Regions from separate parts of the Bacillus sp. LH1 genome, predicted to be linked through region 2. Evidence: riboswitches for the same ligand, from Rfam matches in the RefSeq annotation. Region 2 holds a riboswitch; the other holds the start of a gene.
The links. Region 2 has a riboswitch for S-adenosylmethionine ahead of metK (methionine adenosyltransferase). Riboswitches for the same ligand answer to the same signal wherever they lie in the genome.

Region 1 (3,427 bases), 1.1 Mb from region 2:
ATTAAACCAACTGTCATAAATGTGACACCTAAGATTAATGGTGCTAACGCTTCTGGTACAAGGATTTCAAAAACAATTCTAATTGGCGAGGCGCCCATTGCTTGCGCTGCTTCAATTACTCCTTTCGGAACGGAAACAAGGTTTGTTTCAACCATTCTAGCAATACCAATTGATGCGACTAACGTCATCGGGAAAATTGCCGCTGCTGTTCCAATCGTCGTTCCGATAACACTTCTTGTTAGTGGACTTAAGGCTACTAAAAAGATAATGAATGGTACCGGACGAATTGTATTAATTATGATGTTAAGAATAGAAAAGACCCATTTATTTTCTAAAAAGTTTCCTTTTCTCGTTACATATAAAAGTAAACCTAGAGGTATACCAAGAATTGTAGCAAATATAAGGGTTACAATTACCATTAAGAGGGTATCCCCCGTCGCATCTAGTATGCGCGGCCAAAATATACTCCAATCAACTCGCATGAGCTTCTACCTCCTTCAGCTGCACTTGCAGTCTTAGATGTTGTAATGCTTTTTGAATTTCCCTCTGCTCACCTTGCAACTCTACAAGAAGATTTCCAAATAGCACATTTTGAAGTTCAATAATATTTCCGTACAGTACATTTACATCGACGTTATAGTTTTTTGCGATATATGATAGTACCGGCTGTCCTGTCTCCTCACCAGTAAATGTTAGACGATAAATTTGACCACCATTTTGAATTTTCGCTAGAACACTTTCCGGTAAATGATCATTAATGACAGAACGTACAAAGTTTTGAGTCGTCTTTGTTTTTGGTTGCGTGAAAACATCAAACAGTTTTCCTTCTTCAATAACTTTTCCCTTCTCCATTACAGCTACACGGTGACAAATTTCTTTCACAACATGCATTTCATGTGTAATAAGAAGAATTGTTAAATTGTATTCTCTATTTACTTTCTTTAATAAGTTTAGAATTTCTGTCGTTGTTTCTGGATCTAAGGCTGATGTTGCCTCATCACATATAAGAATATCTGGCGATGTCGCAAGTGCTCTAGCAATGCCCACACGCTGCTTTTGTCCACCTGATAGCTGCTCTGGGTAATAGTTTGCTTTATCTTCTAACCCTACAAACTTCAGCAGTTCATTTACTCTTTCTTTTATCTCATTCTTTGGTACTTTCGCTAACTTTAATGGATAAGCAATATTTCCAAATACTGTTCTTGAATTAAATAAATTAAAACTTTGGAAAATCATTCCAATTCTTTGTCTCAGTTTACGTAATTCTTTCGTCGATAATGATGTAATATCTTTATCATCTATTGAAATCGTTCCTGCCGTCGGTCTCTCTAACATATTTACTAAGCGTAATAACGTACTCTTTCCAGCGCCACTAAAACCAATAATGCCAAAAATTTCGCCTTTCTCAACTGATAATGTTACATCCTCCACCGCATGAACAGATTGCCCAGCTGATTCATACACTTTACTTACATTGTTAAAAGAAATCATTTTTTCCCCTCCTATATGCTGTAAAAACTTGAAGTAGAGCTTTCGAGGTAAAATAAAAAGTGCTCTCCTTCTTATCAACCATAAAGATAAGAAGGAGAGCACTTATATGTACTCGTTCACATCTTCTCATCTTCCAAGCCTTTATATGGCTTGCTGGAGTTAGCACGGTATTAAAAAAACCCGTTGCTGAGGTATCGTAGGGCCAGTCCCTCCACCTCTCTGGATAAGAATGTATCGATTTAATTGTCGTTTAATTAATTCTCATTATAGAACTCAGAATAATAAGAGTCAATACATTTTTTAGAAAAATATTAATTATTCCTTTATTAAAATTTTCAGATGAAAATTCATGAGAAAATAGTAACTTTCAAGGTTATTTAAAATTCTTCTTCCTCATATTTTTAAACAGGAGAATCTTCTCTACGAATTGAATAAATTTATTTGAATATGAAACTCGGAGGAAGATAAATATATGAAAACAGCTCTTTTACTCATCGATATTCAAAACGATTATTTTCCAAATGGAAAGATGGAATTGCGTAATCCAGTAGAAGCAAGCGAATATGCTAATCAGTTATTACAACACTTTAGAACAAACAGCGAACCTATTTTTCATATCCAACACGTAGCTATAAAAGATGACGCTACTTTTTTCCTACCTAATACAGAAGGTGTACATATTCACGAAAGCGTACGTCCACTTAGAGAAGAAACAGTTATAGTCAAACATTATCCAAATAGCTTCCGAGAAACTAATCTTCTAGAGCAATTAAAACGTTTAAATATTGAACATGTCGTTGTATGTGGGATGATGACTCATATGTGTATCGATGCTACAGTAAGGGCTGCATTCGATTTTGGCTTTCAATGTACCGTTATACATGATGCTTGTGCTACAAAAGACCTGTCTTTTAAGAACGCTACTATACCAGCTGTTTACATTCACAATACAATTTTAGCTAGTTTAAATGGCGTATATGCAAATGTAATAAGCACGCAAGAATTTTTAGCTACATAAAAAAACACTCCTTTCAGTGAGCAAAACCGAAAGGAGTGTTCCTTGTCGAACCATAGATTTTCTTTCAAATTGTATTATACAGGAAATTCTCAAAATGAATACTAAAAAATATGACTAATAAGTCAACTTTTCTCATCATTTTATTTCTGTTCACATGTTTATCCCGCTATTAATAGGTTTTAGCTCATTCCCTTCGAACGATGGTAATATATAGGATTTCAATTTTAAAAGGAGCTCTTCACATTCTGTGAAGAGCTCCTCTACTATTTCTTATAAAGTTTCAGAAGTAGTTTTTGCTTGCATGTGAAGTGCTAAGTAATCAGGTCCACCAGCTTTAGAGTCTGTACCAGACATGTTAAAGCCACCGAATGGTTGGTAACCTACGATTGCACCAGTACATCCACGGTTGAAGTATAAGTTACCAACGTGGAAGTCTTCGCGTGCTTTTTCAATATGGTCACGGTTGTTAGTAATAACAGCACCTGTTAAACCGTATTCCGTATTATTTGCAATTGCAAGTGCATGATCGAAGTCTTTCGCTTTACAGAATGCTACTACTGGTCCGAAGATTTCTTCTTTCATTAAGCGAGCATCTTCTGCAACGTCAGCAACGATTGTTGGTTGGATGAACCAACCTTTAGAATCGTCTCCTTCGCCACCTGCTAAGATTCTACCTTCTTCTTTACCAATTGCAACATAGCTCATTACTTTATCGAATGCAGCTTGGTCATTAACAGGACCCATGTTTGTACCTAATACTGCTGGGTTAGCAACTGTTAATTCTTTTGTTAATTCAACAGCACGATTTAATACATGATCATATACATCTTCATGGATTACTGCACGAGAACATGCAGAACATTTTTGTCCTGAGAATCCGAATGCTGATGCAACGATAGACTTAGCTGCTAATTCAAG
Region 2 (3,427 bases):
TCCCTTCAAGACACAGAAAAACTTTGCCAGCAATTTATTCATTCTTCGGACTCTAAGAGCTATATCATTGAAGAAAAATCTACGCATCTTTCAATTGGTATTACTTCTTTAATTCATATTGATTCGTATAATCGAAACGCTGAATGTATTATTGATATTGGTAACAAGGATTACTGGGGGCAAGGTTATGGGAAGGAAGCTTTCACCTTATTATTGGATTATGCATTTTTAGAATTAAATTTACATCGCCTTTCTTTACGAGTATTTTCTTTTAACGATAGAGCAATTAAATTATATAAATCACTCGGTTTTCAACATGAAGGAACTTGTAAAGAAGCTATATTCCGCAATGGCAATTGGCATGACATTGAACTCTTCGCTTTATTCCAACGTAATTATAAATAAAAAAAGCTTTGCGCTCACCGCGCAAAGCTTTTTTTCATATATTATAGACCAGCTTGCTCTTTTAAAGCTGCTGCTTTGTCTGTACGTTCCCATGATAGATCTACATCAGTACGTCCAAAGTGGCCGTAAGCTGCTGTTTGTTTGTAAATTGGGCGACGTAAGTCTAGCATTTTAATAATACCAGCTGGGCGAAGATCGAAGTTGTTACGAACTAGCTCTACTAGTACGTCTTCAGATACTTTACCAGTGCCGAATGTATCAACTGAAATTGATACTGGTTGTGCTACACCGATTGCGTATGCAAGTTGTACTTCTGCTTTTTCAGCAAGACCAGCTGCTACGATGTTTTTCGCAACATAACGAGCTGCATATGCTGCAGAACGGTCAACTTTCGTTGCATCTTTACCAGAGAATGCACCGCCACCGTGGCGAGCGTATCCACCGTAAGTATCAACGATGATTTTACGTCCTGTTAAACCAGCATCACCTTGTGGTCCACCAATTACGAAGCGGCCAGTTGGGTTAATGAAGAATTTCGTTTCTCCATCCATTAATTCTGCTGGTACTACAGCTTTAATTACGTGCTCTTTTAAGTCGCGATCGATTTCTTCCCATGTAACATCTGGGTGATGTTGTGTAGAAATTACGATAGTATCAACACGTACTGGTTTACCATTTTCATCATACTCAACTGTAACTTGCGTTTTTCCATCCGGACGTAAGTATGATAATGTATCATCTTTACGTACTTCAGTTAAACGGCGAGCTAATTTGTGAGCAAGCGAGATTGGAAGTGGCATTAACTCTTGTGTTTCATTACATGCGAAACCAAACATTAAACCTTGGTCTCCTGCACCAATTGCCTCAATCTCAGCGTCAGTCATTTGACCTTCGCGTGCTTCTAGCGCTTGGTCAACACCCATAGCGATGTCAGCAGATTGCTCATCGATAGATGTTAAAACTGCACAAGTTTCTGCATCGAATCCGTATTTTGCGCGTGTGTAACCAATGCCTTGAATTGTTTCACGAACGATTTTTGGAATATCTACGTAAGTAGAAGTCGTAATTTCCCCCGCTACCAATACTAAACCAGTTGTTACAGTTGTTTCACAAGCTACACGTGCATTTGCGTCTTTTGATAAGATCGCATCTAAAATTGAATCAGAAATTTGGTCACAAATTTTATCTGGATGTCCTTCAGTTACAGACTCAGATGTGAACAGATGACGTTTTTTTGTCATGTGGTAAACCTCCCTACAGTAATTGTATATATTGTACGGAACTCATCCTTAATTTGCCACAAACTGCGACATACATTTATTCTCCCACACAAGCATACAGAAAAACCTTTCCTACTTTACATAGAGGAAAGGTTTAATTTGCTACTTGCATACTGCTTTTTGCCCTTCGCTCTTATCGTTCGAGACCTGTAGCCTCGCACAGGTTTTAGCACCTATTCACCTGTATTTACCACTACAAGTGAGGTTGCTGGGCTTCATCGGGCCTGTCCCTCCGCCAGCTCGGGATAAGAGAGTATCCGTCCCAACCTATACTAAAGAAATGATATTCATTTGTCAATTAATATTCACATTTTCCTGAAAGTTTTTCTCAATACGCCTGAAATGAAATATTAATAGGGAAATAATGCATTCACACAAACAAAAAGAAATAAATAGTATACATTATTTATATAATTGTGTTATACTCTTGTTGGGGATTACGAGAAATATTTCATTAAATGAAAAGGATGGTATATAAATATGAGTACTGTGAATGTCCAAATTGGTTTACACGAATTATTGAACGGAAGCAATGCACAGATTCAACTAAGTGTTCCGCAATTAGTGGAAAAAGTATTAATGCGAAATGAAGGGAAATTAACTTCGACTGGTGCCGTTTCTGCTTCAACTGGAAAATATACAGGACGTTCTCCTAAAGATAAATTTATTGTGAAAGAAGCATCGGTTGCTGACAAAATTGCTTGGGGAGCTGTGAACCAACCGATTTCTGAAGAACATTTTAATAAATTATATACTAAAGTTTTAGAATACTTAAAAGAAAAAGAAGAGTTATTCGTCTTCAAAGGATTTGCAGGCGCTGACCGCAATTACCGCCTACCAATTCAAGTTATTAACGAATATGCATGGCACAATTTATTTGTACATCAATTATTCATTCGTCCAACTGAAGAAGAATTAACAACTCATGAATCAGAGTTCACAATTGTTTCTGCACCGAATTTCAAAGCTGATCCAGCTGTTGACGGTACAAACTCTGAAGCATTCATTATGGTTTCATTCGAAAAACGTATCGTACTAATTGGTGGTACAGAATACGCTGGAGAAATGAAAAAATCAATCTTCTCTATTATGAACTTCTTATTACCTGAACAAGATATTCTTTCTATGCATTGCTCTGCAAACGTAGGTGAAGAAGGCGACGTAGCACTATTCTTCGGTTTATCTGGAACAGGTAAAACAACATTATCTGCTGATCCAAACCGTAAACTAATCGGTGATGATGAGCACGGTTGGTCTGATAACGGTGTATTCAATATTGAAGGCGGTTGCTACGCGAAATGTGTAAACCTTTCTCACGAGAAAGAACCACAAATTTTCGATGCAATCACATTTGGATCTGTTTTAGAAAACGTTATCATTAATGACCAAACACGTATCGCCGACTACAACGATACTACTTTAACAGAAAATACTCGTGCTGCATACCCTATGCATGCGATCGACAATATCGTACTGCCAAGTGTTGCTGGACACCCAAATACAATTATTTTCTTAACTGCTGATGCATCTGGCGTATTGCCTCCAATCAGTAAGTTATCAAAAGAGCAAGCTATGTATCATTTCTTAAGTGGTTACACTAGTAAACTAGCAGGAACAGAGCGCGGCGTTACATCTCCGCAAGCAACATTCTCAACTTGCTTCGGTTCACCATTCTTACCACTTGATGCATCTCGCTATGCTGAAATGCTTGGTGAAAAAATCGAGAAACACGATGCGAAAGT

Region 1: linked by a shared signal. The riboswitch ahead of ACX9TM_RS01865 (methionine ABC transporter ATP-binding protein) and the one ahead of metK (methionine adenosyltransferase) in region 2 are both predicted to bind S-adenosylmethionine.

What each region holds. Positions count from the first base shown of each region.
Region 1 covers NZ_CM175007.1:345,698-349,124, reverse strand. Annotated here, with positions in the region: gene ACX9TM_RS01870 (methionine ABC transporter permease) at 1-482, opposite strand, end outside; gene ACX9TM_RS01865 (methionine ABC transporter ATP-binding protein) at 472-1,491, opposite strand; SAM riboswitch class I at 1,615-1,721, opposite strand; partial or broken gene ACX9TM_RS01860 (cysteine hydrolase family protein) at 1,964-2,529, shown strand; gene pruA (L-glutamate gamma-semialdehyde dehydrogenase) at 2,780-3,427, opposite strand, start outside.
Region 2 covers NZ_CM175007.1:4,660,733-4,664,159, forward strand. Annotated here, with positions in the region: gene ACX9TM_RS24115 (GNAT family N-acetyltransferase) at 1-405, shown strand, start outside; gene metK (methionine adenosyltransferase) at 447-1,646, opposite strand; SAM riboswitch class I at 1,816-1,937, opposite strand; gene pckA (phosphoenolpyruvate carboxykinase (ATP)) at 2,166-3,427, shown strand, end outside.